DNA from 2 places in the Planococcus massiliensis genome. Region 1 is predicted to be linked to the other one. Evidence: a T-box and tRNA genes for the amino acid it is inferred to sense, from the RefSeq annotation. Region 1 holds a T-box; the other holds one or more tRNA genes.
What was found. A T-box is a leader RNA that pairs with one kind of tRNA and senses whether it is charged. The one in region 1 lies ahead of thrS (threonine--tRNA ligase), so its partner is inferred to be a tRNA-Thr.

Region 1 (15,140 bases):
TGCTCCTGCTTGCACATATAAGTATTCTATAACCTTATTCATAATACCATGCACATATTAGCATGTCAACCCTTTAGCGAAGTTCGCTTTGGATCAGTTTCAAGAAATCATCGAACGGCATGCTTTCGGATTTTTGTTCGCCGTATTTGCGGACGTTGACCGAACCGTTTTCGACTTCCTGGTCGCCAAGCACCAGCATATACGGAACTTTTTGCATTTGCGCTTCGCGGATCTTGTAGCCAAGCTTCTCATCGCGTTCGTCGATATCGACGCGCAACCGGTGGGATTGCAATTTCTCTTGGATGTTTTTCGCGTAGTCGCTATGGGCATCAAGCGAAACCGGAATCACTTCCACTTGGACCGGCGCCAGCCAAGTCGGGAATGCGCCTTTGTATTCTTCGATCAAGAAAGCCACAAACCGTTCCATAGTTGAAACGACGCCGCGGTGGATAACGACTGGGCGGTGCTGTTTGCCGTCTTCTCCGATATAGCTCAAATCGAAGCGTTCAGGCAGCAAGAAGTCGAGTTGGACAGTCGACAATGTTTCTTCTTTGCCGAGCGCAGTTTTCACTTGGACATCGAGTTTCGGACCGTAGAATGCCGCTTCGCCTTCCACTTCTACATAATCCAGGCCAAGATCGTCCATCGCTTCTTTCAGCATAGACTGTGCACGTTCCCACATTGCGTCATCGTCAAAGTATTTTTCTTTATCCGCTGGGTCACGGTAAGAAACGCGGAACGAATAATCTTTCAAATCAAAGTCTTTGTATACGTCGATGACCAAGTTGACGACGCGTTTGAATTCGTCTTTGATTTGGTCAGGGCGCACAAAAATATGCGCATCGTTCAACGTCATGCCGCGAACGCGTTGAAGGCCGGACAACGCACCTGACATTTCGTAGCGGTGCATCAACCCAAGTTCCGCGATGCGGATCGGCAATTGGCGGTAAGAATGGATGCCTTGTTTAAAGATCATCATATGGTGCGGGCAGTTCATCGGACGAAGAACCAATTCCTCGTTGTCCATCTGCATGACCGGGAACATATCTTCCTGGTAATGGTCCCAGTGGCCGCTTGTTTTATAAAGGTCGACGCTTCCCATAACCGGAGTATAGACGTGGTCATACCCTAAGCTTTCCTCTTTATCGACGATATAGCGTTCGATGATGCGGCGGATTGTTGCGCCTTTTGGCAGCCACATCGGCAAGCCTTGCCCTACTTTTTGGGAGTTCATGAATAAATTCAATTCTTTCCCGATTTTACGGTGGTCGCGTTCTTTCGCTTCTTCGAGCATTTCAAGATGCGCTTTCAACTCTTCTTTTTTGAAGAAAGCAGTTCCGTAGATGCGCTGCAGCATTTTGTTGTCGCTGTCGCCTCTCCAGTATGCACCCGCAACGCTCAGCAATTTGAATTCTTTCAATTTGCCTGTGGACGGTACGTGGATGCCGCGGCATAGATCGAAAAATTCGCCTTGTTCGTAGATCGACACTTGCTCATCTTCCGGAATCGCTTCTAAAAGCTCCAATTTGTACGGATCTTCGATCGCCGCAAAACGTTCTTGCGCTTCAGCGCGAGATACGTCATGGCGGACGATTTCAATATTTTCGTTGATGATTTTTTTCATTTCTTTTTCGATCGCTGGCAAATCTTCCGCTGAAATCGACTCTTCTGTATCGATATCATAGTAGAAGCCGTTTTCAATCACCGGGCCGACGCCAAGTTTTGCATCCGGATAAAGGCGTTTGATTGCCTGTGCCAATAAATGAGCCGAAGAGTGGCGAAGGATTTCCAGCGCCTCATCGGATTCCGGTGTGATGATCGCAATGCTGCCGTCTTCTGAAATCGGTGATTTCAAATCAATCAAATGTTCGCCTACTTTACCAGCGAGTGCTTTCTTGCGAAGGCCCGGGCTGATCGATTGGGCAATTTCTTCAGTTGTTGTGCCTTTTGGAAACTCCTTTACTGCGCCGTCTGGAAATGTTAATTGGATCATGTCTGACATTCTGCTCTCTCCTTTTTTATGTTCTAGGCCGAGCATCTAGCCTTATTTCGCGGCTTCCAAGATGCCAGCCCCAAATGAAACCAATAAAAAAAAGCCTCATCCCAAAGGGACGAAGCTTAAGTTCGTGGTTCCACCCTTCTTCTATCCTGGACGGACGGATCCTGTCCAAAATGAAGCTCTGCATCGGCTAACGGGCCGGTACCGTCAATTGCTACTGGAAAATTTCACAATTGCTGCTCAAAGGTGGTAAGTGTTTTTGCCGTACTGGGAAGCTTTCAGCCAGGGCCTCCCTCTCTATGAGCCGTACAAATCCACTCTTGTCCTTGTCAACGCATTAGTTTGTATCGATTGTTTTTACTATACGACGAAAACTTTAAAAAGACAACACCTTGATGGATTAAATTCTGCGGTTTCGTCCGTCCAGTTTGACCGGAGTTGTCAATGCACGGATGCGCTCCATCACACGCGCCGCTTTTAGGTCTTCTTTTTCGCCGCGCTGGGAATACGTCAAATGGTGCTGAAGTTCTGAATAGCTGAAATTCGACGTCATGAAAGTCGGCAGCTTTTCAGCCATCCGGTAATGAAGGATCGTGCCAAGCACTTCATCCCGCGTCCAGCTCGACATTGCTTCTGCTCCGATATCATCCAGCATCAAGACATCCGCTTTTTTTACATAATTCACTTTTTCCTGCAAGGTCTGGTCGCCAATCGCCTGTTTCATTTCACGCATGAATTCAGGAACGAAAACCAAGACCGATTTGATGTTTTTCTCAGCCAATGCATTTGCCACTGCACTCAGCAAATAGGATTTGCCGATGCCGAATTTCCCGTAAAGGTAGATGCCTTTTTCCGGAAGTTCGCCCGGCCCCTTAGTGGCATCAAGGAAAGAATCGACGGCATTGAACGCTTCTACGCGGCTCGCATCCAGCTCAAATCCGGACAAAGTCGCTTCCATGACTTCTTTTGGCATATACATGCTATGGATCAATGAAGACGCACGGCGCTTGTTGTCGTGCTCGTTCTTTAAGCGGCACGGCGTATAAGAAATCCCGATATTGCCGCGCTCTAGAACCAAGTTCGGTTCAAACCCTTTTAAATGGTTGATGCAGGCTCCAAGGTTCGGGCACTTATTGCAGTCATGGGACTGGTCGATGTATTCATACAGCTTGCCCATGCCTTTATCGACGATGCTTTTATCAATTTCCGAAGAATGTTCATCTAAAAAATGCTGAACGCCCGGATGCTCCAGCACTTCCTGCCGCATCGCATTGTAGCGCTCGGAAAAAGCAGGGGCATTCACGACACGTTTCAATGTCTCCCGGATCGGTTCCATTTAATCACCCTTACCTTTCTTCATCGCATATTTCGCTAATAGTTTTTGTTTTGCCGCTTCGAGGTCTTCAGAGTTGTCCGCCTCTTTTGCAGGCTGAACCTCATCTTTTTTATAGAACCATTCCGGCAATTTTTCTTCCCTTACCGGTTTGCGGCTGGAAGAAGAACTTCTCGTTTTTGCTGCCGGAGATCCTTCCGATTTCCATTTCAAATACTGCTCGTGCTCAATGCGCGCAAGCTCCATCGCTTCTTTTGCCGTTTTGATATTTTTTCGAAGCCAGTGGGACGCCAATTTTTCTACATAAGCCTTAGTCAGTTTCATATCCGTCCGCAGCAGGACATATTGCAGCAGGACATTCACGACTGCGGGCTCCATGCCATGCTGGATAACCAGCTGATTCGCGAGCTGTACATCTGCCGGCAAAGGCTCCTTGCCATTTGCAATATCCCGCAGCACTTCGACCGGAGAAGCCGACTCCAGATAATCGATCAATTCGTCTTCTTTTGTTTTCGGCGCTTCTTTTTTGGCCGTTTCTTTTTTCTTCACTTGCACCAATTGAGGCGCTGTGGTGGCTACCGTCAATTTGTAATAATCAGCGGCTGCCCGCTTCAAACCTTCAAGCGTCAGTTTATAGTCCTCATCAATGGCGAGCAGAATGACTTTCTGCATTTCAAGCGGCCCCCAGCTGTAGAGGAATGCCAGTTTTTCAATGAGCTCGCGGATGCTCGCTGTCAGCACTTTGTGCGGCACCAATTGCTCTGACAACCCTTGGCGCAATAAAGAAAAATCAAATTCCGCTTCCGTTTCATACGAACCTTTTTTGCGTTCCTGCAAGTCATCCGTCCCGGAAGGATAGCCTGCTTTGGCATGGACCGGCTGAAAGATATCGGTAAATGTACGTGACACTTCCGCATAGCCTTCCAACACTTCCCGGTGGACCACAAATCGGTCCCTTACTTTGCGATAAGTCGTTTCCCCCACTTTGCTGAAAAGAAACATTGACAGCAGCGGATCGGCAAAAAAACTTTTCGGATCCAGCGGCGGACAAAGTTCGTAGACAAACGAACGGTTTTCCTGGTCTTTGCGGTACGTTTTCAACAACCCAATGGCTTCCATTTGAATACGTGATTCAAAAATCCGCGAAATGGATACGCCAAGTGTGTTCATTAATACGTAATGTGTTGCTTCTTGCGCGCTTTCTTCCCCTTCCGCCCACAGCGTCAAGTAAAAAGCGATGGCTTCTGCACCGACCAGCGGCTGGTAGAGGAGCGTCAACAACTGGCGGTCATAATTGGAAAAAGGATACGGCATGAGAATTCGGAAGGAATCTGCAGGCTGAAGTTCGTTATACAGGGCTGTCATAATCCACCGCCTTACTCGGACTTCTTGTCATCCGGACTCTTTTTCAATAAATCCTTCAATTCATCGATAAATACGGTAATGTCTTTAAACTGGCGGTACACCGATGCAAATCGAACATAAGCGACTTCATCGATGCCAGCTAAACGGTCCATGACCAATTCACCGACTTCTTCTGATTTCACTTCGGCATTTCCCTGTCGCCGAAGGTCTTTCTCAATATCGAATACAACGCTTTCAAGAACTTCCAGTGAAACCGGGCGTTTTTCACAAGCACGGATCAAGCCTCTCAACACTTTTTCGCGGCTGAACTCTTCGCGCGATCCGTCTTTCTTCACCACAATCAATGGCATCTCTTCCACTTTTTCGAACGTCGTATAACGATAGCCGCAAGCTTCACATTCCCTGCGCCTTCTTATGGACTTCATATCATCAACTGGCCGCGAATCTACTACGCGTGTACCATTATGCTGGCAAGCCGGACATTTCATTTCGACATCTCCCTAAACTTTCTATCTGTTTTTTCTAGTATAACAAAATTTCTTTAGGAAAATAGAAAAAGCAGAGGAATTTATCCCCTGCTTGCTGTTTTTCAAAATAACGGATTATACAGTTACTGAAACTTTTGTTTCTCCAGCGCCAATTGGACCCATGCCGCGCGGCAATTCGGTCACTTCACTCGTTTGCGAGTTCAGCGCTTCAGCGATATACTTCGCTGCAATCGTCGGATCAAGATCTCCGCAAGTATAAACATCTACACTTGCATAGCCGTGCTCCGGAAAACTGTGGATTGTCAAATGCGATTCGGAAATGATTACAACTCCGCTTACACCTTGAGGTGCAAATTTATGAAAAGCTACTTCTCTGATTTCCGCTCCGGATTTCAGTGCTGCATCAACAAAAGTTTGTTCGATATAATCCATATCGTTTAATTTGTCAAAATCACACTGCCAAAGTTCTGCAATTACGTGACGTCCCATTGTTTCCATGGTTCGTTTCCCCCTTTGATATCATTTTGTTTTCGTGCTCAAAATATTCAAAGTTGACTACCACGGGGGAAAGTTAGTCCAAAGAGGTCCTAACCCTTTAAGCAGTCATGTGAATAAAACACATGCTTCCTGAACGCCTTCATGAAGTTCCATGAACACATAGAAGCTGGTAGTTAATTTTCAACTACGAATGTTAGTATAAGGTGTATCTGTATGAAATGCAATAAATTTAATTCAAGTTTTTTTCAGTGGCGTCGAGACCCGCCAAAGACATAGAAATGCCGCGTTTCCTGAAAAAGAAACGCGGCATTTTCGGGTTAAGCTTCAGCGAAGACTAAAGCATCCGCTACTTTTTTCGTCAAATCAATGACGCGTGCAGAATAGCCCCATTCATTATCATACCAGGCAAGAACTTTCACTTTGCGTTTGCCGATCACCATCGTAGAAAGTCCGTCAATTACTGCCGACTTCGGATTGGTGTTGAAATCCACTGATACCAATGGTTCCATCGTGAGCGCCAAAATCCCATCCAAACCTTCTTCAGAGGCTTTGATAAAGGCTTCGTTCACTTCATCAACCGTCACATCCCGCTCTAAATCCACTACTAGATCCACTAACGAGACGTTCGGAGTCGGCACACGCAGCGCCATTCCATGAAGCTTTCCTTCGAGTTCCGGCAAGACCAATGACAGCGCTTTCGCAGCACCGGTAGAAGTAGGGATAATCGACTGGCTGCACGCACGCGCGCGTCTCAAATCCTTATGCGGGTTATCCAGGTTTTTCTGGTCGTTTGTAAAAGAATGAACAGTCGTCATGAGGCCATTTTCAATGCCGAATGCGTCGTTCAATACTTTTGCGACAGGGGCAAGGCAGTTGGTCGTGCAGCTGGCATTGGAAATGATGCTATGTTCGTCGACGTTGAATTTGTCTTCATTGACCCCCATCACAATGGTGATATCTTCGTCTTTTCCTGGTGCGGTCAATATGACTTTTCGAGCTCCCGCATCTAAATGAAGCGCCGCTTTTTCTCGCGAATTAAATTTGCCGGTTGCTTCGATTACGATGTCGATGTCCATTTCTTTCCACGGGAGATTCAAAGGATCTCTTTCGTTAACGAGTTGAACTCGTTTGCCGTTAACGATTAATGCGTCTTCCTCGGAAGAGACGTCACCCATAAAGGTGCCGTGATTTGTGTCATACTTAATAAGATGCGCGAGAGTTTCAGCAGGGTATCCGGCATTTACAGCACTGATTTTAATGTCGTCCATTAAAATTGCCTGTCTGAAAACCATGCGGCCAATACGGCCAAATCCGTTAATCGCAATAGAAATTGTCATTTTATGAGACCCCCATTTAAATAAGTCATACTGTTGATTTTTAATTTCTTATATAGTATAACACATTTACTGTTTTATGGAACCTTTAATTCGAACCCAATAAAAAAAGCCGGGCGACTGGCACCCGGCTTCGACTTTTCATGCTTTTGGATTGATTTTCAGCATTCACAATAACTATAAATAGGCTGCTTCGATAGACGACAAGCCTATTATCCCGTTTTATTCTCTTCCCAATTGAACCTGCCAGTTATCCAAGATGCGGTTCAGCTGCCATTTTGTTTCATCAAAAGTGCCGTTGTTGTAAATGACTGCGTCGGCCCCTTCTTCTTTCACCGACATCGGCAATTGAGAAGCGATGCGCGCACGCGCTTCCTTCTCGTTAAGCCCGTTTCGCTCCATTAATCGTTTCAACTGATTCTCTTCCGTTACACTGACAACCAAAATTTTATCGACGAAATGCTGGAGCCGGCTTTCAAAGAGCAATGGGATGTCCATAATAATCGTTTCATGCCCCTGCTCCAGAAGTTCGCTGCGCTGCCGGAGCATTTCCTGCCGGATGGCCGGATGGATGACGTCGTTTAAACTTTTGCGGCTAGCCGGATCGTTAAAAATCAATTCGCCGACTTTGGCACGGTCCATCGTGCCGTCCTCTTTGATGACATCTTGTCCGAACAAAGCGGCGATTTTCACCAACGTTTCTTGCCCCGGCTCGACCACTAACCGCGCTACTTGATCGGCATCAATAATGGGATATCCTAATTCTTCAAGCATTTTCGAAACGGTGCTTTTTCCGCTCGCAATGCTGCCAGTCAGTCCTATAATCATTTTCTCGTCCTCACTTTTGGCAGGTCGGGCAGTAGACTGAAGTTCTTCCGCCAATTTGCAGAGACTTCGTCATGCTGCCGCATTCCATGCATTGTTTTTTGCCGTACATGCCAAAACGGTTCTGCATATTGCCAGATTCCCCATTGACATTGCGGTAGTCTGAAATCGTGCTTCCCCCTGCATCGATGCTTTCCAGCAAAATCGCAACAATCGTCTCGAACAGTTCAATTTTCCGCGTTCTGCTGATTCGTTTTGCTGCCCGGTTCGGATGGATTTTCATTTTGAACAGCGCTTCGGTTGCGTAGATATTCCCGCAGCCCGATATGACCTGTCCGTCCATGATCACTTCTTTGATCGGTTTATTTTGGTATTTTGGGCTTTCGGCCATTTGAAGAAAATGCGCCATGGCCCTTTCTTCGAATGGTTCCGGAGCCATCAAAAGCAGCGGCGGAAAGTCCGCTTCTTCTTTTAATACCCGCATTTCGCCAAAACGGCGGATATCGGAAAATGCCAATAAATTGCCGTCGCTCAGAGTCAGCACCACATGGACATGCTTGCGGAACTTCTCTTCCCCGATCGACAGCAGGCTGTCGACATAAAACCATGCCCCAGACATGCCGAGATGATTGACCAGCAAAAACTCGCCATCTTTTTTTAATGTAAAATAAATGTATTTGCTGCGCCGTTCTACGCCGATGATCTGTGCGCCCATCAACCGGCTGATAAACAAGTCTGTCTCCATCCGTTTGATGATCGCTTCCTTGCCGCTCGTTTTTGAAATCCGGATCGTATCCGAAACGAATACTTCCTCGATTCTCTTGCCGAGGGCAGCAGGCCGGATCTGGCGGACGACGCCTTCAACTTCTGGAAGTTCAGGCATTCAAAAGCCTCCTGTTATTTTGTATCGTACCACGTATCGCCAAAGGCAAAGTCCACTTTCAGCGGAACATTCAACTCAACGGCATGCTCCATTACTTGCGGAACCAATTCCTTCAACTTCTCCAATTCTTCCGGCGGCGCTTCGAAAATCAATTCATCGTGCACTTGCAGAAGCATACGCGTTTTTAGCCCTTCGCGCTCCAGAGCATCGGCCATGTCAATCATCGCTTTCTTGATGATATCAGCAGCACTTCCCTGAATCGGCGTATTCATCGCGGTCCGTTCTGCAAAGCTGCGCAAATTGAAGTTCGAACTTGTAATATCCGGCAAATAGCGTCGGCGGTTCATAAGCGTCGTCACAAAACCGTTCTTCTTCGCACCTGCCACAACATCATTCATATACCCTTTCACTCCCGGGAAGCTCGCAAAATACCGGTCAATAAAAGCTTGCGCTTCTTTTCGGGTAATATTCAAATTCTGGGAAAGGCCATAATCGCTGATTCCGTAGACGATCCCGAAGTTGACCGCTTTTGCCGCACGGCGCATATCGCCGGTCACTTCCTCTGCCGGAACATGGAACACATCCATGGCCGTCGTCGTATGGATGTCCCGGTCGTTTTTGAACGCCTCGATCAGCCGCTCATCTTTCGACATTTCTGCTAGGACGCGCAATTCAATCTGCGAATAATCGGCAGCGACCATTACCCATCCCGGGAATGACGGAATAAAGGCTTTTCGGATTTTCCGTCCCTCTTCTAACCGCACAGGAATGTTCTGGAGGTTCGGGTTGATGGAACTCAAACGTCCTGTCGTCGTCAAGGCTTGCTGGAAACGCGTATGAACTTTGCCGTCTTCATGGATTTCTTTCAACAGCCCTTCGATATACGTAGAAAGGATTTTCCCAAGCTGGCGGTATAGAAGGATGTGTGAAATGATTTCGTGCTGTCCGTTTAGCTTTTCCAATACATCCGCTGCTGTCGAATAGCCGGTTTTTGTTTTCTTGAGAACCGGCAGCCCCAGCTTTTCAAAAAGAACCATACCTAATTGCTTCGGTGAATTGATGTTGAATTCTTCACCCGCCAAACTGTGGATCTCCGATTCGATTTTCACCAGTTTGCCGGATAATTCCTCTCCCATAGCCAGCAATTGCTCTTTATCCACGGTGACGCCAAGCGACTCCATGGCACCTAGTATCGTGGCAAGCGGCAATTCCAAATTGCGGTACAGATCGTATTGCTCATTTTCTTGTAATTTATTCAACACGAGCGGCCGCACAGCCCAGATCGTACGGGCTTTCCTTGCAATGTGCTCATGCAGAACCGCATCGGCCGGCACGGCTTTTTTAGCGCCTTTTCCGTAAATCTGTTCGTTTTGGGAAACTTCGCTGTAGCCGTATTCTTGAACGATATTCGCCAAGTCGGTATAAGTCAGCGAAGGGTTGACAATGTAGGCTCCGAGCATCAAATCGAAATCCACGCCGTCCACTTCGACGCCGCAGCGGAAAAAGGCTGCTGTCGATGCTTTGGAATCCGACATGTATTTCTTCTTCGTATCATCTTTAAACCAATCTTTGAACGCCTGCGATTCTTTGATGACGTCCATCGGAATCACATAGGTTTTTTCAGCTGTGGCAAGCGAAACGCCGAGCAAATCGCACGTATGGTACTGCTCATCGTATAATTCCAAATGGACAGCCATTTCATCTTCCAGAATCGATGCATCAATTTCGCTCAGCACTTCAAAAGTCAATTCTTCCTTTTCGGTCTCTTCTGCGGTGTATTCCATCTTTTCCAGCAACGATTTAAACGCCAATTCATTCCAGACCTTCACCAGTTCATCCTGGTCCGGCCCGCCGTAAGAAAGTTCATCGACCGCGATTTCAATCGGCGCTTGGCGCTCGATGGTTGCCAGCTTTTTGCTGATCAATGCCAAGTCTTTATTGGCTTCAAGCTTTTCCTTCAACTTGCCTTTTTGCTGGTCAATGGCTTCATAAACACCTTCCACAGTGCCATGGGCCGCAAGCAATTTAAGCGCGGTTTTCTCGCCTACTCCCGGCACCCCGGGAATATTATCTGAAGCGTCGCCCATCAGGCCTTTCATATCGATGATTTGCTCTGGCGTCAAGCCGTACTTTTCTTTAATGTGTTCTACCGTGTATTTCTCAATATCGGTAATACCTTTACGTGTGATGTAGACCGTCGTCGACGGAGAAGCGAGCTGCGTCAAGTCTTTATCGCCGGAAATGACAATCACTTCGTCACCGGCTCGTTCAGCTTCTAAACTCAATGTGCCGATAATGTCGTCCGCCTCGTAATTCGGCAATTCGTACCGTTTGATGCGGTAGGCATCGATCAGTTTTCTCAAATAAGGGAATTGCTCAGATAACTCAGGCGGCGTTTTTTGGCGCCCTCCCTTGTATTCACTGAACGTTTCATGCCGGAAAGTCGTTTTTCCTGCATCGAATGCCACGATCATGTGCGTCGGCTGCTCTTCTTCAAGGATTCTCTGAAGCATCATTGTAAACCCGTAGACTGCATTTGTATGGATGCCGTGTTCGTTCGTAAGCAAAGGCAGCGCAAAAAATGCGCGGTAAGCCAAACTGTTTCCGTCCAATAAAAGAATTTTCTTCGCCACAATATTACCCCTCTCACTACTGACGATCTTCAAAAAGAATCGTTCATCTGCTTCGCCAAAATTTTTGGCGGCTTTTATGTCTTCGATGAAAATAAATAAGCCATCATTCCTATCATTTTACCATGCAGGCAAAAAGAATAGAAATGACGGCTCCCTTTTATTCCAAATTCCCTGTTAAGATATTGGCGTAAGGGGAATCAGATGGCAGGATGATGACTGTATCCTCGCCAATGGTCTTTGTATAGGAATCCAAAGACCGGTACAACTGGTAGAAATCCGGGTCTTTTGAGAACGATTGGTTATAGATTTTAGCGGCTTCAGATTCGCCTTCCGCTTGAATCAACGAGGCTTCTTTGCGGGCAGTTGCGATCAATTCCTGCGCTTCCCGGTCCGCTTGAGCTTCAATTTCCCGTTTTTTTGCATCGCCTTGAGACAAATAATCCTGGGCTGTAGAATCGCGCTCAGAAATCATCCGTGTATACACCGATTGTTCGTTTTCTTCCGGCAAATCGGTGCGTTTGATGCGGACATCAATCACTTGAATGCCGTATTTGTCTGTCTTTAACAACTCATTTACTTTCTTTGTGACGTTGTCGTTCACGCTGCCGCGAGAAGAATTTTCATCGTTGATGATTTCCTCATAATTCAATTGGCCAAGTTCAGCCCGGACAACCGAATAGATAAATTCTTCCATACGGGATTCTGCATTAATGATCGTTCCGGCATTGGAGATTAGATCGATCGGGTTTACAACTTCCCATACTGCGTAATTATCGATGATGATCCGTTTCTTATCTTTTGTATTGATTTCGGCTTCTGAAACGTCATAAGTCATTTGGTAGTTCGGCAGCGACGTCACACTTTGGATAAACGGGATTTTCATTTTAATGCCGGGATCGTCGTGAATGTCAACGACTTCTCCGAATTGGCGGACAACCCGGTACTCGTTTTCTTTAACGACATAGACGTTTGTCAAAAGAATAAGGAAGACAGCCAAAAGGACAACTGCACCGATGATCAGTTTCCAATGCTTCTTAAAATTGATCGGCTCTTTCGGTTCTTTTTGCTTTTTCGGTTTTTTTGAATTTCCCCATGGATTCGGTTTCGGAGATTCAGGGATCGGTTTGTTTGGCTCCATTAGTTTCCGCCTCCTTCTTCAGTCTCAGCAGCCGGCGGCACGACAGACTGCATGCTCTCCAGCGGCAAATATTTCATTGTGCCGCCTTCGTCATTCATGATATAAAGTTTTGCGTTCGGCAAAACAGTTTCCAATGTTTCAATGATCAGGCGCTGCTGTGTGACTTCAGGGTTCGTGCGATATTCGGCATACAGTTTATCAAATACTGCGACGTCTCCGCGTGCTTGTTCAACACGCGCCACTTTTTGCCCTTCAGCACGCGAATTGATGGCTGCTTTTTCACCAAGCGCTTCATTGCGTTTCTGGTTTTCGTATTTTTTCGCTTCGTTAATTTTTGTATTCATCGTTTCCCGTGCATCCGTTACATTCGTAAAGGCCGCACGGACTTCTTCATTCGGCAGCTCAACGTCTTGGAGTTTGACGGCCAAAATAGATATGCCGATATCGTATTTGTCGATAAGCGATGCCAGCAAATCTCTTGTCTCCGATTCAATCTCCGCTTTCCCTGAAGTAAGGGCATCGTCGATCAGCGAGCTCCCGATGATGGAACGGATGGAAGCAGAAGTGGCATCATGGAGAATTTCCCGAGGCGACTCTGAATTGAACAAGTACTTTTTCGGATCTGTGATTTTCCATTGGACGATTAAATCCGCAAGGACGATGTTTTCATCTCCCGTAATCATCTTGGTTTCTGCGTCGTAAGAGGTGATTTCTCCTTGATCATTCTGGTTATAGCCGAATTGCAAGCTGTAAGTTTCTTTGGAAAGCACTTCAGCTTTTTGGATCGGCCATGGCAATTTGAAGTGCAAGCCCGATTCTGTTACGGTTTCATTCGCTACCCCGAACGTGATAATGACGGCTTGTTCGGATTCGTCTACGGTATACCAGGAAGTAAAAACAGCAATTAATAGGACGATTCCCAACAAGGCTAAGCCAATGACGCTCAGTATTTTTTTTGTAGTCATAAAATGACCCCCTTTTTATTATGTATACTCATTCTACGAAGCAATATTAAAATAGTTTCATGAAATTAAACAATCTTACATACAACTCTTTCTTTTTTCATTAGAACACGAAAAAGAGCCCCGGGTTAGAGGGCTCTTTTTCATTTATGCGGTTTAAAGGGGGTTCTTAAACACCATATCACTCTATTGTGAAGGCAGTGTGAATGTTTTGTAAATATTACCACTGATTATTTTTATATTTCTTATAATAATTGATTTGCCGCGCAAACAAATACAGCTTCCGCTTTAAATGCGTATCCTTTTTATAGAATAACGGATTTCCATATTTGCCTTTTTTCAATAATTCTTTAATATCACGCTGAACGGCTTTATTGTCTACGAACTTTTTCAAGACGATTTTCGGCACGACCGTGAATAGGAAATCTTCATTTAGATAAGTGACCGGTTTTTCAACGTGGTAAATGAGGTCGTCGACGAAACAAGAAGCCATATTATGGCCGAGCGCCGTAACGTAATAGCTCGAACGCCCCTGGCGGATATTCACTTCGAAGACTTTGAATTTCCCATCGCGTTCATCGTATTTCAAATCGAAATTCGCAAATCCGGTATAGCCCACTGCTTCAAGGAAATTCTGGAGCTTCACCATCATTTCTTTATCATAGCGGGTAATTAAAGCAGTATAGTTCCCGATTGCGGTCACGGTATGTTCCTGCAGTACGACTTGGGCAAACGTTACAAGCTGCGTTTTGCCCTTGGAACTTGCATAAATCACCGAATCCCACATATACGTATCATCGCCGGGAATGAAATCCTGGATGATCAGTTCATCATCATAGCCGCTTCCGATGATCGTATCGATGACTTGCTTCAGCTCTTGCGGATTTTCCACTTTATACACTTTTTGCTGTCCGGCAAACTTATTGAGATTGTATTTGATCCCGTTGCTCGGCTTGATAATGACAGGATACATCATCTGTTCTTCAAACGGCTTGCCGGAGCGGCAATCGTAAAAGAACGTCGTTGGTGTTTCAATGCCATGTTCTTTGCAAAGCTTATAGAAATTCGCCTTAACTTGAAGCTGATTCATCAGATCTTCATTGATGTAATTGAAAACAAAATGCTCTTTTAAAACAGAGGCATTCTCAATAATTAACCGAACATATAAATCGTTTGTGCCGATCAGCAACAACGTCTTGCCCGGCGTTCTGTATTTCCCAGCAATCTCGGTTAAGATTGAAGCAAATTGAGCAGAATCGGCCAAGCCGGAGCGCAATTCGATCGTCTCCGTGATATTGCTCATCGCTGTGAATGACAAAGGTTCTTTTCCGACTAAAATCGGCTTAATTCCATAAGCTTCGTGAAATGAAATCGCCATATTGTAGGCGTTCATATCCGTTCCTACAATGATTGGCAAAAAAGGTAATGTATCCATGCTTTCCTCCTAAATTAACTCCCTAAAGGCAATTGAACAGTAAACTTAGTCCCCACTCCTACTGTGCTTTCCACATCTACTTTTCCGTGATGCGCCTCGATTAAATGCTTTACAATTGATAATCCTAATCCGGTGCCGCCCGAGTTCCGGCTTCTTGCCCGGTCAACTCGGTAAAAACGTTCGAACAAACGTCCAATTTCAGAAGCCTCAATCCCAATTCCTTGGTCTTCCACTTCAATTAAGGCGG
Region 2 (15,140 bases), 1.2 Mb from region 1:
TGAAGACGTTCCTTGTCCAATTGTCTGAGGGGGCAAACGTATGAATATCGTATTAATGGGTCTGCCTGGTGCCGGCAAAGGCACTCAAGCAGACAAAATTGTTGAGAAGTACGACATCCCTCATATTTCTACAGGTGATATGTTTCGCGCTGCTATCAAAGGTGGAACGGAACTAGGCTTGGAAGCAAAATCGTTCATGGATAAGGGTGCATTAGTACCTGATGAAGTGACTATCGGTATTGTCCGTGAGCGTCTTAGCGCTGCGGATTGTGCAGAAGGCTTTCTATTAGACGGCTTTCCGCGTACAGTCCCACAAGCTGAAGCGCTGGAATCTCTTCTTGCTGATCTCGGCAAAAGAATCGAGCATGTCGTAAACATCCAAGTTGAACAAGACGAACTTGTCAAACGATTAACGGGTCGCCGTATCTGTAAAGTTTGTGGAACTGCTTACCATCTTGTTTTCAATCCTCCTCAAGTTGAGGGTGTGTGCGATAAAGACGGCGGCGAACTCTACCAACGTGCAGACGACAATCCAGAAACCGTCACAAACCGTTTAGAAGTAAATATCCAACAAACTCAGCCGCTTCTTGATTTCTATGAAAGCAAAGGCGTGTTGAAAAATATAAATGGACAGCAGGACATTCAAAAAGTATTTGCTGACATTGATGCTCTTCTAAAGGGCGACCGAGGCTAAATCTTCGGCGCCGGGCGCAGTTAGTTGCCTCCATGTGGCTTTAAGGAGCACCGGAGATATGAATTTTCGAGAGCTGCAAAAGCATAAAATGCCTGGTTATATGAAATCCGGTGCAGATTGCTCCAGACCAAGTCTGAACCGTGCAATCCCGCACTGGAAATAGTATAATGGGTTTCGTGGAAGCATCTGTGTAACGGGTTTGGAACTCATCCTAGGCAGTCCGGGCGGCCGAGGATTCATGAGGCAGACTGGCTTAACCGGATTACCCCCTATTCGCTGCTATGCGGAAAGCGGAACTCGGAGACTGTCTTTCAACTGTCACTCATGCATTCCTGGTGAATGAATACTATTATTCAATCAGCAAATACTGTTTGAAGATGAGAACCTGATTTGTATACAGAAGGGAGACTGGGTCGATGGCGAAAGACGATGTAATTGAAATCGAAGGAACAGTCGTTGAGACTTTGCCTAACGCGATGTTTAAAGTGGAACTGGAGAACGGCCATACGATTCTTGCGCATGTATCTGGCAAGATCCGCATGCACTTCATCCGCATTCTGCCAGGAGATAAAGTTACAGTGGAACTCTCTCCTTACGATTTAACACGCGGTCGTATCACATACCGTTTTAAATAATCTTTTGCACTCCGGACTACTAAGGAGGTTGGGTTAGATGAAAGTGAGACCATCTGTGAAACCGATCTGCGAAAAATGTAAAGTTATTCGCAGAAACGGTAAAGTAATGGTAATCTGTGAAAATCCGAAACATAAACAAAGACAAGGCTAATAAGAAGGAGGTGCATCATACACATGGCACGTATTGCTGGTGTTGATATTCCGCGCGACAAACGCGTTGTTATTTCATTAACATACATTTTCGGTGTTGGTAAAACTACTGCTCAGAAAGTACTTGCAGGAGCTGGTATCTCAGAAGATACTCGCGTTCGCGATCTTACTGAAGACGAGTTGAACAATATCCGTGAACAATTGGATCAATACAAAATTGAAGGTGACCTTCGCCGTGAAGTTTCAATGAACATCAAACGCTTGATGGAAATTGCTAGCTTCCGAGGTATCCGCCACCGTCGTGGACTTCCAGTTCGCGGACAAAATACGAAGAACAATGCGCGTACGCGTAAAGGTCCTCGTAAAACTGTAGCTAACAAGAAAAAATAATCAGTAAAGGAGGTTTCTTCTTAACATGGCACGTAAACAACAAACTCGTAAGCGTCGTGTGAAAAAGAATATCGAATCAGGTATTGCTCACATCCGCTCAACATTTAACAACACAATTGTTACGATTACCGATATGCAAGGGAACGCAGTATCATGGTCAAGCGCTGGTGCTCTAGGATTTAGAGGTTCACGTAAATCTACACCTTTCGCTGCTCAAATGGCTGCAGAAACCGCTGCTAAAACGTCAATCGAACATGGTCTTAAAACTTTAGAAGTTACTGTTAAAGGTCCTGGTTCAGGCCGTGAAGCTGCAATTCGTGCACTTCAAGCTGCTGGACTAGAAGTTACTGCAATCAGAGACGTAACGCCAGTTCCTCATAACGGTTGCCGTCCGCCTAAACGCCGTCGCGTGTAATCGTTAATTCTGAATGGGATTTTTGAACATCACGACTTGCTGGATGGATCTAAATCGTAACGAAAGTCTGTGACTATCGAATTCTTGATGAAACGAAAAAACACCGACGTTTTGAAGGAGGGTAAAATGAATGCTCGAAATAGAAAAACCAAAGATTGAAACGGTTGAGATCAGCAATGATGCCAAATTCGGCAAGTTCGTTGTTGAACCTCTTGAGCGTGGATATGGAACCACTTTAGGAAACTCCTTACGTCGAATCTTACTTTCATCTTTACCAGGCGCTGCTGTGACTTCAATTCAAATTGATGGTGTGTTGCACGAATTCTCCACTGTTGAAGGTGTAGAAGAAGATGTTGCGTCAATCATTTTGAACATAAAGAAACTGGCTCTTAAAATTTACTCTGACGAAGAAAAAGTCATTGAAATTGATGTTAAAGGTGATGGAACGGTTACGGCTGCAGATATCACTCACGATAGTGACGTGGAAATTCTGAATCCGGATCTATATATTGCATCAATCGCTAAAGGTGGCCATCTCCGTATGCGCATGTATGCGAACAGAGGCCGCGGATATGCCCGTGCAGATCAGAACAAACGTGAAGATCTTCCGATCGGCGTTATCCCGATTGACTCTATTTACACTCCAGTTTCACGCGTTAATTTCCAAGTAGAAAATACTCGAGTAGGTCAACTCGCTAATTTCGATAAATTATCTCTTGATGTTTGGACAGATGGAAGCATTGGTCCAAAAGAGGCAATTGCACTTGGGGCAAAAATTTTCACTGAGCACTTAAACATTTTCGTTGGTTTGACTGATGAGGCACAAACGGCTGAAATCATGGTTGAAAAAGAAGAAGACCAAAAAGAAAAAGTCTTGGAAATGACAATTGAAGAACTTGATCTTTCGGTTCGCTCTTACAACTGCTTAAAACGTGCGGGTATCAATACGGTACACGAATTGGCAAGCAAGTCGGAAGACGACATGATGAAAGTCCGCAACCTTGGACGCAAATCACTAGAAGAAGTTAAAGTGAAGTTGGAAGATTTAGGACTAGGCCTTCGCAAAGAAGACTGATTGCCTTGAATTCTAATCCGAACTATTCAACAAAGGAGGGAAACTTCAATGAGAAAGCTTCAACGTACAAGTTCTCAACGTAAAGCACTATTACGTGACCTTACAACAGACTTAATCGTACACGAACGCATTCAAACGACTGAAGCTCGTGCGAAAGAAGTGCGTTCAACTGTAGAAAAAATGATTACGCTTGGCAAACGTGGAGATATCCATGCACGCCGTAAAGCTGCAGCATATATTCGTCGTGAGCTAGTAACATCTACGGATGCAGAAGGTAACGAAAACACAATCTTTGCTTTGCAAAAATTGTTTGATGACGTTGCTCCACGCTACGCAGAACGCCAAGGCGGTTACACACGCATCATGAAAATGGGGCCTCGTCGCGGAGACGGCGCACCGATCGTTATTATTGAATTAGTTTAATTTGAATTACGGGGAGAGGGTTAACGCCCTCTTCTTTTAGCATAATGATTTATACGACATATATGAAAAGCTGAGTGTTATGATGAGCGAGCTGAAAGGCGGCGTCTTGTCTAGCTCTACGCACCTCATTCAACCCTGGCTTAAGCAACCGGGGAGCCATAGAGACAGAAAAGCGCATTTCTCTGAATGAGGTGCGCGCTTTTTTTATTTAGGCCAATATTTACAGATGCTTATGAAACCGAGTAGAGTAGAGATGAGAACAGCCAGAGGAGGTTAGCTGAGATGGATTTGAACATTATGTCTTTTGAAAATGTGACATTTACATATATGCCCGATAATGAAAGCGTACGGCCGGCAGTTGAAGGGCTTTCCTTTTCCATTAAGCAAGGAGAGTGGATTGCCCTCGTCGGCCATAACGGCTCCGGGAAATCCACTATTGCAAAATTAATGAATGGTTTGCTGTTTCCGCAAAGCGGAACCGTCACTGCAATGGACCAGAAGATGTCTGAAGAAAGTTTATGGGAGATCCGTTCCCAGATGGGCATGGTCTTTCAAAATCCGGACAATCAATTTGTGGGAGCGACGGTGCAAGATGATGTAGCCTTCGCTTTGGAAAATAACGGAGTGCCGCATGCGGAAATGGTCCAGCGGGTGCATGAATCGCTGCGCCAAGTGAAGATGGAAGAATACTTGAACCACGAACCGCACCACCTTTCAGGCGGCCAGAAACAGCGTGTGGCGATAGCGGGGGCACTTGCTTTGCGTCCAAGGCTGCTCATTCTGGATGAAGCGACTTCAATGCTCGATCCGCAAGGGCGTATGGAAGTGATCGAAACGATCCGGGAATTGCGGGAAGCAACCGGATTGACGGTTATCTCAATTACTCATGATTTAGAGGAAGCGGCATTAGCCGACCGCATTCTTGTGATGAATGCCGGGCATAAGCAAGTGGAAGGAACGCCGGAAGATGTATTTTTTGCGGGCAATAAATTAACGGAACTTGGACTGGATTTGCCGTTTGCGATGCGGATGTCCAAGCTTTTAACAGAAGCCGGAGTCCAATTAAGCAATGAACATATGTCAGAGGACAGGCTGGTGGAGGATTTATGGACATTTTACTCCAAGAAGTAGGCTATAGTTATGCTGAAAATACGCCTTTTGAAAAAAGGGCGCTGCATCACGTGAATATCCACATTCCATCGGGATCGTATACCGCCATTATCGGCCATACGGGATCCGGGAAATCGACCGTTCTTCAGCATCTGAATGCCCTGTTGAAGCCGACGGAAGGCTCGGTTGTCATTGGCGACCGCAAAGTGGAGGCGGGCGTGAAAGCGAAAAACCTACGGGATATCCGCCGGCAAGTAGGCATTGTCTTTCAATTTCCGGAACAGCAGTTGTTCGAAGAAACGGTCTTGAAAGATATCATGTTCGGGCCGATGAATTACGGTGTGCCGGAAGAAGAAGCAAAACGCCGAGCGGTTGAATTGGCAGCTCAATTGGGATTGCCGCCGGAAGCGCTTGAGAAGTCGCCATTCGATTTGTCCGGCGGGCAGATGCGCCGTGTGGCGATTGCAGGCGTCCTCGCAATGGATCCGGAAGTGCTGGTGCTGGATGAACCGACGGCCGGGCTCGATCCGAAAGGGCGGCGGGAGATTATGGATTTATTCCACCAGCTGCATGTGCAAAAAGGGCTTACGACGGTATTGGTGACGCACAGCATGGAAGACGCTGCGCGCTTTGCGGATCAAATTGCGATTATGCATAACGGGAAATGTGTTGTGTCTGGAGAACCCCGGGACATTTTTGCCAATGAAGAACAATTAATGGATTATCGGCTGGAGCCGCCGCGTACCGTGAAATTGCAGCGGATGCTGGAAGCGAAGCTGGGAATCGAGTTGGACGGGATTTCGTTAACGGAAGAAGCTTTGGCGAAGAACATCGCGCTGGCTCTGGCGAAAGGACGTGAAACCGAATGATGGAAAAAATGATTTTCGGACGGTTTATTCCGGGAGACTCATTGGTCCACCGTTTGGACCCGCGGGCTAAACTCCTATTCGTCTTCCTGTTTATCGCAATCGTCTTTGTCGCCAATAACGCGTTGACGTATTTGCTTTTGCTGGTATTTACTTTGCTGGTGGTCTTTTTATCGAAGATTCGCTTGTATTTCCTGATTAATGGACTGAAACCGGTCTTTATTTTATTGATTTTTACGTTTCTTTTGCATATCTTCTTTACAAAAGAAGGGGATGTGCTATTCCAATTCGGGTTTATTGAAGTGTATGAGGAAGGCTTAAGGCAGGGGATTTTCATTTCGATCCGTTTCCTGGTCCTGGTGTTCATTACGAGCATTCTGACTCTGACAACTTCGCCGATTTCGATTACGGATGGGATTGAAGTGCTGCTTGGGCCATTCAAGCGCGTTAAATTGCCTGTGCATGAATTGGCCTTGATGATGTCGATTTCGCTGCGTTTCATCCCGACTTTAATGGATGAAACCGGCAAGATTTTAAAAGCACAGATGGCAAGAGGCTCGGATATTGGCTCGGGGCCGATCAAAGAACGCATCAAAGCGGTTGTGCCGCTCTTGATCCCGTTATTTGTCAGTGCGTTTAAACGCGCTGAAGATTTAGCGACGGCCATGGAAGTGCGGGGCTATCGCGGCGGTGAAGGGCGGACACGCTACCGGCAGCTGGACTGGCGGCTGATTGACAGCTTGAGTTTATTGCTGCTGGCAGGGTTTACGGCGGCGCTTTGGTATTTCCGCACGTAAGGAGAGAAAGCATGAAACGATTAAAAGCGAAAATCGCCTATGATGGTTCAGGTTTTGCAGGGTACCAGGTACAGCCGGAATCCAGAACCGTTCAGGCAGAATTAATGAAAGTCCTAAAAAACATCCACAAGGGCGAAACGATTCAAGTAGTGGCGAGCGGGCGCACGGACTCAAAAGTGCATGCGACGGGGCAAGTGATCCATTTCGACACCCCTCTTTCGATCCCGATGAGCGGATGGCTGAAAGCGCTGAACGTTTTATTGCCGGAGGATATCCGGGTTTTTGAGATTGAAGAAGCGGATCCAGCGTTTCATGCACGCTACCATACGGCCAGGAAGACGTACCGCTACAAGTGGGACCGCAGTTCAATCATCAGCCCGTTTACCCGGAATTATATGGTCCATGTCAAGCAGAAGCCCAATATTGAAGCCATGCGGAAAGCAGCAGAAGCGGTTCTCGGGACGCACGATTTCTCGAGTTTCTGCGCTGCGAATACGGCTGTCGTGGATAAAGTGCGGACGGTTCGCCGCCTGGAATTTGAAGAGCATGGGGAAGAATTGCATATGGTGATCGAAGGCACCGGCTTCCTCTATAATATGGTGCGGATTATCGCGGGCACAATGATGGAAATCGGGACAGGGCGCAGAAAGGCTTCCGAGATGGCTGGAATCATCGCCGGAGCGGATCGCAGTTTGGCCGGCAAAACCGCGGCAGCACACGGTTTATACTTGGAAAATGTGGAGTATGAAAGCTGAAGCAACTTTTCCTGGTGTTTTTATAAAAACCCTTGACTTTAAGGGCTATCCATTATATGATGATGTATGGTATTTTCATTACCCCCACGATATGCCCCGGAAGGTTATTTGTGTTTAGGGATAACGAAAAAACGGAACAACGGAACTATAGGAACATGTGATTTTAAAAAAGAGATGATATATTAGGAGGACAATATACATGCGTACAACATTCATGGCTAAAGGTCACGAAGTCGAGCGTAAATGGTTGGTTGTCGATGCAGAAGGGCAAACTCTTGGACGTTTAGCTTCTGAAGTCGCTTCAATCCTACGCGGTAAATACAAACCAACATTCACACCAAACGTTGACACAGGTGATCACGTGATCATCATCAACGCTGACAAAATCCACTTAACTGGTAAAAAGTTAACTGACAAAATCTACTATCGCCACACTCAATTCAGCGGCGGGTTGAAACAGCGTACTGCACTTGAAATGCGCACAAAATACCCAACAAAAATGCTTGAATTGGCTATCAAAGGGATGCTTCCTAAAAACTCTTTAGGACGTCAAATGTTCAGAAAACTACACGTTTACGCTGGACCAGAACATAACCACCAAGCACAACAGCCAGAAGCTTACACGCTTCGCGGATAATCATTAGTAAATAAGAGGAGGATACACCTTTGGCACAAGTTCAATATTTAGGTACAGGTCGCCGTAAAAACTCAACAGCTCGCGTACGTTTAGTACCAGGAGACGGCACAATTACAATTAACAACCGTGACGTATCGGATTACGTTCCATACGAAACACTTGAGCAAATCATCAAACAACCATTAGTAGCTACTGAAACTCTTGGAAGCTATGATGTACTTGTAAACGTAAAAGGCGGCGGCTTCACTGGTCAAGCTGGAGCAGTTCGCCACGGAATCGCACGCGCTCTACTTACTGTAGACCCTGCTTTCCGTCCAGCACTTAAATCTGCTGGATTGCTAACTCGTGACCCACGTATGAAAGAACGTAAGAAACCAGGTTTGCGTTCAGCTCGTCGTGCACCACAGTTCTCAAAACGTTAATAGTTCAAAACCCCTTTTCTCTTTGGAGAAGAGGGGTTTTATTTTGCTTTGAAACTGGTAGAACGGCACTGCTTTCAGGAATGAAAATGAGCGTCACCGCTTTTCTGAGTGTCCAGCTGCGGTGCCCAGCTCTTCGGGTCATAAGCCGATCCGGCTGTGCAGCAAATAAACGCCGCTTCGCCGTATCGGCTTATGCCGGTCAGAGCTAAGCGGGCACCTCCGCTTTTCTAAGTCGCATTAGATTTAATTTAAAAGGCGGTATGCTATACTTTAGGGTGAGCAAAAGTGATAGGGAGTGTATGAGATATGTTGACTGAAGTACAAGTTCGCGAATTACTCGGAGAGCTTCAAGATCCGTTTTTACATAGATCGCTGACGGAGACAAACGGCATTACGTCTGTGAAGATAAAAGAAGAGAAAAATCATGTGAGTGTGAAACTGGCGATTGCGAAAGCGAATACACCGGAACAAATGCAGCTTCAGATGAAAGTGGTCGAAGTGCTAAAAGGAGCGGGAGCAGGATCCGTCGGAATCCGTTTCGAGGAACTGCCTCCTGAAGCTTTAGCGCAATTCCGTGGAACTGCTAGCGAATCGGAAGCGCAAGATCTTTTGTCTCCGCTGAATAAAGTCGAATTCATTTCGATTGCCAGCGGGAAAGGCGGCGTCGGCAAATCAACCGTATCGGTTAACTTGGCTGTAGCGTTAGCTCGCCTCGGCAAAAAAGTCGGTTTGATTGATGCGGACATTTACGGATTTAGTGTTCCAGACATGATGGGCATCGACAAATCTCCAGTTGTGCGCGGCGACACGATTATTCCTGTAGAACGTTTCGGAGTGAAAGTCATTTCAATGGGCTTCTTCGTTGAGGACAATATGCCGGTTGTATGGCGCGGCCCTATGCTTGGGAAAGTCTTGGACCAGTTCTTCCGTGATGTCGAATGGGGCGACTTGGACTATCTTCTATTGGACTTGCCGCCAGGTACGGGAGACGTAGCGCTGGACATCCATCAAATGCTGCCTGCGTCTAAAGAAATCGTCATCACCACTCCACACCCGACAGCAGCATTTGTTGCCGCGCGTGCAGGAGCGATGGCCATTCAAACGGACCATGAAGTATTAGGTGTTATTGAAAACATGTCTTGGTTTGAAAGCAAAGAAACAGGCAAGAAAGAGTATTTATTCGGACAAGGCGGCGGACCGAAACTTGCTGAGGAACTGCAAGCGCCATTGCTTGGCCAGATTCCGCTAGGCCAGCCGGATTGGAACGAAGAAGATTTCGCGCCTTCTGTTTACTTGGAAGACCATCCAACTGGGAAAATCTACGGTGAAATTGCTGAACAGATCCTTGCTCAGTTTGCTAAAAAACAATAACGCGAAACCCGATTGCCGCTGCCGGCTTTCGGGTTTTTCTTCTATATATGTCAAATTGTCACGACTTTCAAGCTTTGTTCACATCTGAAGCGAGAGCTCAATGGATTTTTCTGCTGGGGGTTGGTACAATCTTAAGAGGATTTTAAACAATGGAGGCATTGATGTGACAATACGAAATTGGGTCAAATTTTTCTTTAAAGCGCTTTTAATCGGTGGAGGAGTAACAGGGGTACTTGGATTATTCATTCGCTGGGACGATATATTTTCGCATGCAGTAGCTGACGGCGCCTGGGGAGAAGTGTTCGCAGGCTTTGTTTGGATGATCATTATCGGTTTAACGATGAGCATCATCAGCCAACTTTGTTTCTTTGCTTACTTAACCGTACACCAAATCGGAATGAACATCTTCCGTACGCTCCGGCTATGGAACTGGGTTCAGCTATTGATCATCGCGGTAGTTATTCTCGATTTGATTGTATTCCGCTTTGCACCTAACGCCGAAACAGTCGGACAAGTTTGGCTCTACGGCGTATTGCTGGCGATTTTATTAATCACAGCTGTCGTAACAGCATACTTCAAAGCGAAATGGACAAACAAAGACACGTTCATCTCGGCTTTATTCTTCATGATCGTCATTACTACTGTAGAATGGCTGCCGGCGTTGATGGTGGAAGCAGGGAATATCGATAGCTGGGTAACGTTGCTCTTGTTCCCGTTCCTGGCAGTAAATGCGTATCAATTGCTGGTCTTGCCAAAATACAATGAGCAGTCAGACATCGACCGCCAACGGTTGGAAGAGCGGCGGGCAGCGCGTAAAGCAGCGGCTCAAGCAACAGCTAAAAAATAAAAAAGCGTTTTGGACTTCTCTTTGTAGAAGAAGTTCAAAACGCTTTTTCTTATGGCAACTAAACGGTGAAGTAAACGAAATTACGGGCAAATAAAATTTCAGAAAAGTATTACTTCCAAAGATATTGCTGCTTTAAACTTTAAAATCGTTAATTGAAGTGCCTGGAAATCGCGCTATTATAAGGTTTTGCGAAAGGGAATTTGAGAATGAAGAAAATGAAAATAGAACTTCAATAAAAAGTTTTTCAAAAGTGTTGACAGGAATATAAACATGCTTTAATATAATAAAAGTCGCCAAGCAACAACGAACAACACAAACGAAACGGCGGCAACATGAACCTTGAAAACTGAACAGCAAAACGTCAACAAAAGACGTCACGAGCGCTTCGGCGCGAGAACGGCTTTTGCGAGGGTTGCCGTTAGGCAATCGGAGCAAGGCTGCTTTCACCCGGGTGTTCGTGACTTACCATACTGATCAGGCTTTGCCAGATCAAAGCGAATCGTGCGTCTTTTCGGAGGCGGCGATGCGCCAGCATTGAGCAATCAATACTACTCTATAATGGAGAGTTTGATCCTGGCTCAGGACGAACGCTGGCGGCGTGCCTAATACATGCAAGTCGAGCGGAACTGGGGGAGCTTGCGCAAGCAAGTAAGATCCCTCAAAGACGATGAGGTAGATAGGTTCGAGGTGGAAGCGTGGCGACACGTGCAGCTGACGAATACTAATCGATCGAGGACTTAACCAACTTTGTTTACGGAAACCAGCGGTTTCACCTGTTTCAATGTCGCCTATCCAGTTTTGAGTGAACAAGTCACTCTAAAAAAAGAGTCCAGTGATGATGGCAAAGAGGCCACACCCGTTCCCATCCCGAACACGGAAGTTAAGCTCTTTTGCGCCGATGGTAGTTGGGGGTTTCCCCCTGTGAGAGTAGGACGTCGCTGGGCTATTTTATGTTTTTTACCGCAACGAATCTTTTACCTTGCTTCCATAGCTCAGCAGGTAGAGTGCTTCCATGGTAAGGAAGAGGTCACCGGTTCGAACCCGGTTGGAAGCTTTTTGATTTCCATAAGGTTTTGTAGATTGGTGAGAGACTGTTATACTATTTATATCGGCCCCTTGGTCAAGCGGTTAAGACACCGCCCTTTCACGGCGGTAACACGGGTTCGAATCCCGTAGGGGTCACCAACTTATTTTTGAAATGATTTTAGTGGAGGATTAGCTCAGCTGGGAGAGCATCTGCCTTACAAGCAGAGGGTCGGCGGTTCGATCCCGTCATCCTCCACCATTCTTCTCGGTGGGGTAGCGAAGTGGCTAAACGCGGCGGACTGTAAATCCGCTCCTTCGGGTTCGGCAGTTCGAATCTGCCCCCCACCACCAGTTTTATCTTTGGGGTATAGCCAAGCGGTAAGGCAACGGGTTTTGATCCCGTCATGCCCTGGTTCGAATCCAGGTACCCCAGCCATTTTTCGAGCCATTAGCTCAGTTGGTAGAGCATCTGACTTTTAATCAGAGGGTCGAAGGTTCGAATCCTTCATGGCTCATTTTTATTTTCCTGCGCCTGTTCAGCGCGGGGCCTTAGCTCAGCTGGGAGAGCGCGACGCTGGCAGCGTCGAGGTCAGGGGTTCGAGCCCCCTAGGCTCCATTGTTCCATGTGTATTTGTACTATCCATGTGTAAAAAACCCGTTTCCATTAATTTGGAGACGGGTTTTTTTAAGTTAGTTTCCGATATATTCAGATTGCGGCCGGAAAATGACATTGTCCCGTTGCTGTTCCAATACATGGGCAGTCCAGCCGACGATGCGCGCCACACTGAAAGTAGGCGTGAATAGTGCGGGCGGCATATCAATGGAGCGCATAATCGCAGCTGCATAGAATTCGACATTGGTGTAAAGGGCGCGTCCCGGTTTTCGCTCATTTAATAAGCGAATGATTTCCTGTTCTGCAGACACAGCTAAATCCAGCCAAGCGTCTTCTCCTTCAAGTGCCAGACAGGCGTTACGCAATAAAATCGAACGCGGATCTTCCGTCCGATAAACGCGGTGGCCAAACCCCATAATTTTCTCGCCTCGATCGAGTTTGTTTTTAATGACCAGTTCAATCCGTTCAGGAGATTGAATTTCTTCCAAAAGGTTGATAACACCGGAAGGCGCGCCGCCGTGCAATGGGCCTTTCATCGTTCCTATCGCTGAAGTAAGGGCAGAGACCATATCAGATTCGGTAGAAACCGTGACGCGTGCGGCAAACGTGGACGCATTCATGCCGTGCTCCATGCTGAGTTTCAAATAAGTTTCCAATGCTTCAATTTGTGCAACTGTAGGTTCTGTGCCTCTTAACATCCATAAATAGTTGGCCGTATGATTTAAGTCGTCCCGTGGCTCGATAATGGGAAGCCCTTGCTGTAAGCGGTAGAGCAAAGCCGTTAAAACCGGAAAAACAGACACGAGGGACAATGCTTGCTGCTCAGAAGGAATGCGTGAAAACGCTTGTGAGCTATAAGCGGATATCAAGGTGCGCAGCCCATCCATAATAGAAGCTTCTTTTGGCAACAGCTTTGCTATTTCTACAATATGTTCCGGCACTTTCCGGAACTTAAGAAAAGAAGCTTTCCATTCTTCAAGTTCTACTGAATCTCTACTCTTTCCGTGCCATAAGAAATGAGCCGTCTCCTCAAATGATTTTCCTTTGATCACTTCATCTACCAGTTTTCCTCGGTAACGCAATTCTCCTTTATCCCCGTCAACTGACGAAATGCTTGTCTGCACCGCCACCACACCTTTTAGTCCTTTCTGAAACATGGTTCTTCTCCTCCTTTTCTTTTATCATACCGCGCAATATTGATTATAAAAATTAAAGATATATAATTAAGTCAATTCAAATTATTAATTAAGAAAGGGGGCAATTATGGAGCTTTCGTGGTTAAAGACTTTTGTGGATGCTGCGGAAACCTTGAACTTCAGAAAGACTTCTGAACGGCTGCTGATGTCTCAGCCCAACGTGACCGTGCACATCCGATTATTGGAAGAGAGTTTAGGCATCTCTCTATTTAAGCGCGAAAAGAACCGGGTCGAACTGACGGAAGAAGGGCGCCATTTTCACGGGGAAGCCAAAAGCATTTTAGAGCAAGTGGATGCGAGTATTGACGGACTGCATGCTTTTGCCCAAGGCTACCGGCAGAAATGGCGATTGGCTATTTCTCCGTTGATGGCTGAAACGGTTCTTCCTTATATCTTAAAATCTTTCACTTTGAAGCATCCCGATATTGAATTGGACATACAAGTAGAAGAATCCGAGAAAATCGAGGATTTAGTGGAAAGCGGCGAAGTTTCAGCAGGAATTTCTGCATTGCCGCCAGTACGAAGAAATATTCTCCACGACATTGTCTACGACGATCCGCTCTTATTCATCTTGCCGCGAGATGCGTATGATGACGAAAGCGGGCCAACTGTTTCAGCAGAAGCCATGCTCCAATCATCGATTTTGTTTACTCACCACCATCCGCTATTTTGGGAAGAGCTGTTGCTGAAGCTGCGCTTGCAGGTGACAGGGATTCGGACAATGAAAGTGACACAAGCGCATATCGTGAAGCGATTTATCCAGGAAGGGCTCGGCGTATCATTTCTTCCAAGGTCAATGGTTCGCCGGGAGTTGATCGAAGGGCGCTTGATGGATGCCCATTTTGACTTGTTTCCGCTGCCTCAAGTTTCGACTTATTTTTTAGCGAAAGAGATGGGGGAACTTGAACGGGAATTTTTGCAGAGGATCCAATCAGTCTATTTTAGTTAGGAGGAACAGAAATGATTATTGAACAGCCAGGAATTCGCTTGCGTTTATTGAAGAGAGAGGATTTTGAAGCGCTTTGGGGCTTGTATACACCGGAAATTTTCGAGCACATGCTGATGAAAGTGGAGACTTTTGAGCAGTTGGAAGCGTGGCTAGCGGCGGGATTGAATCAATCCAACGTGCTGATTTTTGCCGTCGAAAATCCGGAAACGGCGGAAGTGATCGGCACGACCCGCATCTATGCGATTGACGAAACGAATAAAAGCTGCGAGGTCGGCTCTACATTCTATGCCGAATCGGTCCAGCGCACACACGTGAATACCCGGGTGAAACTGGCGCTTCTCCATTATTGCTTTGAAGAACGCGGCATGATCCGGGTGCAATTCAAGACCGATGCGGAAAATCTCCGTTCGCAAAAAGCGTTGGAACGCATCGGCGCGGTAAAAGAAGGGGTCCTGCGGAATGAACGGATCCGGTCTACCGGCAAACCGAGAGATGCGGTCGTCTATTCCATCATTGACCGAGAATGGCCGAAAGTAGAAAAAGAATTGTTGGAAAAATTGAATAAATATACGTGATTTTGTACGGTTGAGCCAAGTCCCCTTTAGCAGTTACAATGAATGCATCTTGGTAAGGGGGAATAAAATCATGAATAAAAAGAATGTATCGATTATCGGTGTACCAATGGACCACGGGCAAAATCGCCGCGGCGTCGACATGGGGCCAAGTGCCATTCGCTACGCTGGCGTGGTGGAGCGCATCGAGGACCTCG

Region 2: it encodes a tRNA-Thr, which carries the amino acid that the T-box ahead of thrS (threonine--tRNA ligase) is inferred to sense. The anticodon was not compared.

Annotation. Positions count from the first base shown of each region.
Region 1 is NZ_CCXS01000001.1:2,095,196-2,110,335, forward strand. Features, by position in the region: gene thrS (threonine--tRNA ligase) at 74-2,002, opposite strand; T-box leader at 2,105-2,341, opposite strand; gene dnaI (primosomal protein DnaI) at 2,400-3,335, opposite strand; gene BN1080_RS10380 (replication initiation and membrane attachment family protein) at 3,336-4,697, opposite strand; gene nrdR (transcriptional regulator NrdR) at 4,709-5,185, opposite strand; gene speD (adenosylmethionine decarboxylase) at 5,300-5,683, opposite strand; gene BN1080_RS10395 (glyceraldehyde-3-phosphate dehydrogenase) at 6,001-7,020, opposite strand; gene coaE (dephospho-CoA kinase) at 7,240-7,845, opposite strand; gene mutM (bifunctional DNA-formamidopyrimidine glycosylase/DNA-(apurinic or apyrimidinic site) lyase) at 7,856-8,725, opposite strand; gene polA (DNA polymerase I) at 8,740-11,361, opposite strand; gene hflC (protease modulator HflC) at 11,516-12,496, opposite strand; gene hflK (FtsH protease activity modulator HflK) at 12,496-13,461, opposite strand; gene BN1080_RS10425 (carboxylate--amine ligase) at 13,679-14,893, opposite strand; gene pnpS (two-component system histidine kinase PnpS) at 14,908-15,140, opposite strand, start outside.
Region 2 is NZ_CCXS01000001.1:3,286,167-3,301,306, reverse strand. Features, by position in the region: gene BN1080_RS16580 (adenylate kinase) at 41-694, shown strand; gene infA (translation initiation factor IF-1) at 1,111-1,329, shown strand; gene rpmJ (50S ribosomal protein L36) at 1,367-1,480, shown strand; gene rpsM (30S ribosomal protein S13) at 1,504-1,869, shown strand; gene rpsK (30S ribosomal protein S11) at 1,895-2,284, shown strand; gene BN1080_RS16555 (DNA-directed RNA polymerase subunit alpha) at 2,415-3,359, shown strand; gene rplQ (50S ribosomal protein L17) at 3,408-3,782, shown strand; gene BN1080_RS16545 (energy-coupling factor ABC transporter ATP-binding protein) at 4,065-4,913, shown strand; gene BN1080_RS16540 (energy-coupling factor ABC transporter ATP-binding protein) at 4,889-5,761, shown strand; gene BN1080_RS16535 (energy-coupling factor transporter transmembrane component T family protein) at 5,758-6,555, shown strand; gene truA (tRNA pseudouridine(38-40) synthase TruA) at 6,567-7,310, shown strand; gene rplM (50S ribosomal protein L13) at 7,510-7,947, shown strand; gene rpsI (30S ribosomal protein S9) at 7,977-8,369, shown strand; gene BN1080_RS16515 (Mrp/NBP35 family ATP-binding protein) at 8,676-9,740, shown strand; gene BN1080_RS16510 (KinB-signaling pathway activation protein) at 9,904-10,587, shown strand; rRNA gene rrf (5S ribosomal RNA) at 11,416-11,531, shown strand; tRNA gene BN1080_RS16500 (tRNA-Thr) at 11,569-11,641, shown strand; tRNA gene BN1080_RS16495 (tRNA-Glu) at 11,698-11,772, shown strand; tRNA gene BN1080_RS16490 (tRNA-Val) at 11,797-11,872, shown strand; tRNA gene BN1080_RS16485 (tRNA-Tyr) at 11,881-11,964, shown strand; tRNA gene BN1080_RS16480 (tRNA-Gln) at 11,975-12,049, shown strand; tRNA gene BN1080_RS16475 (tRNA-Lys) at 12,056-12,128, shown strand; tRNA gene BN1080_RS16470 (tRNA-Ala) at 12,157-12,229, shown strand; gene BN1080_RS16465 (citrate synthase/methylcitrate synthase) at 12,304-13,383, opposite strand; gene BN1080_RS16460 (LysR family transcriptional regulator) at 13,490-14,371, shown strand; gene BN1080_RS16455 (GNAT family N-acetyltransferase) at 14,383-14,946, shown strand; gene rocF (arginase) at 15,017-15,140, shown strand, end outside.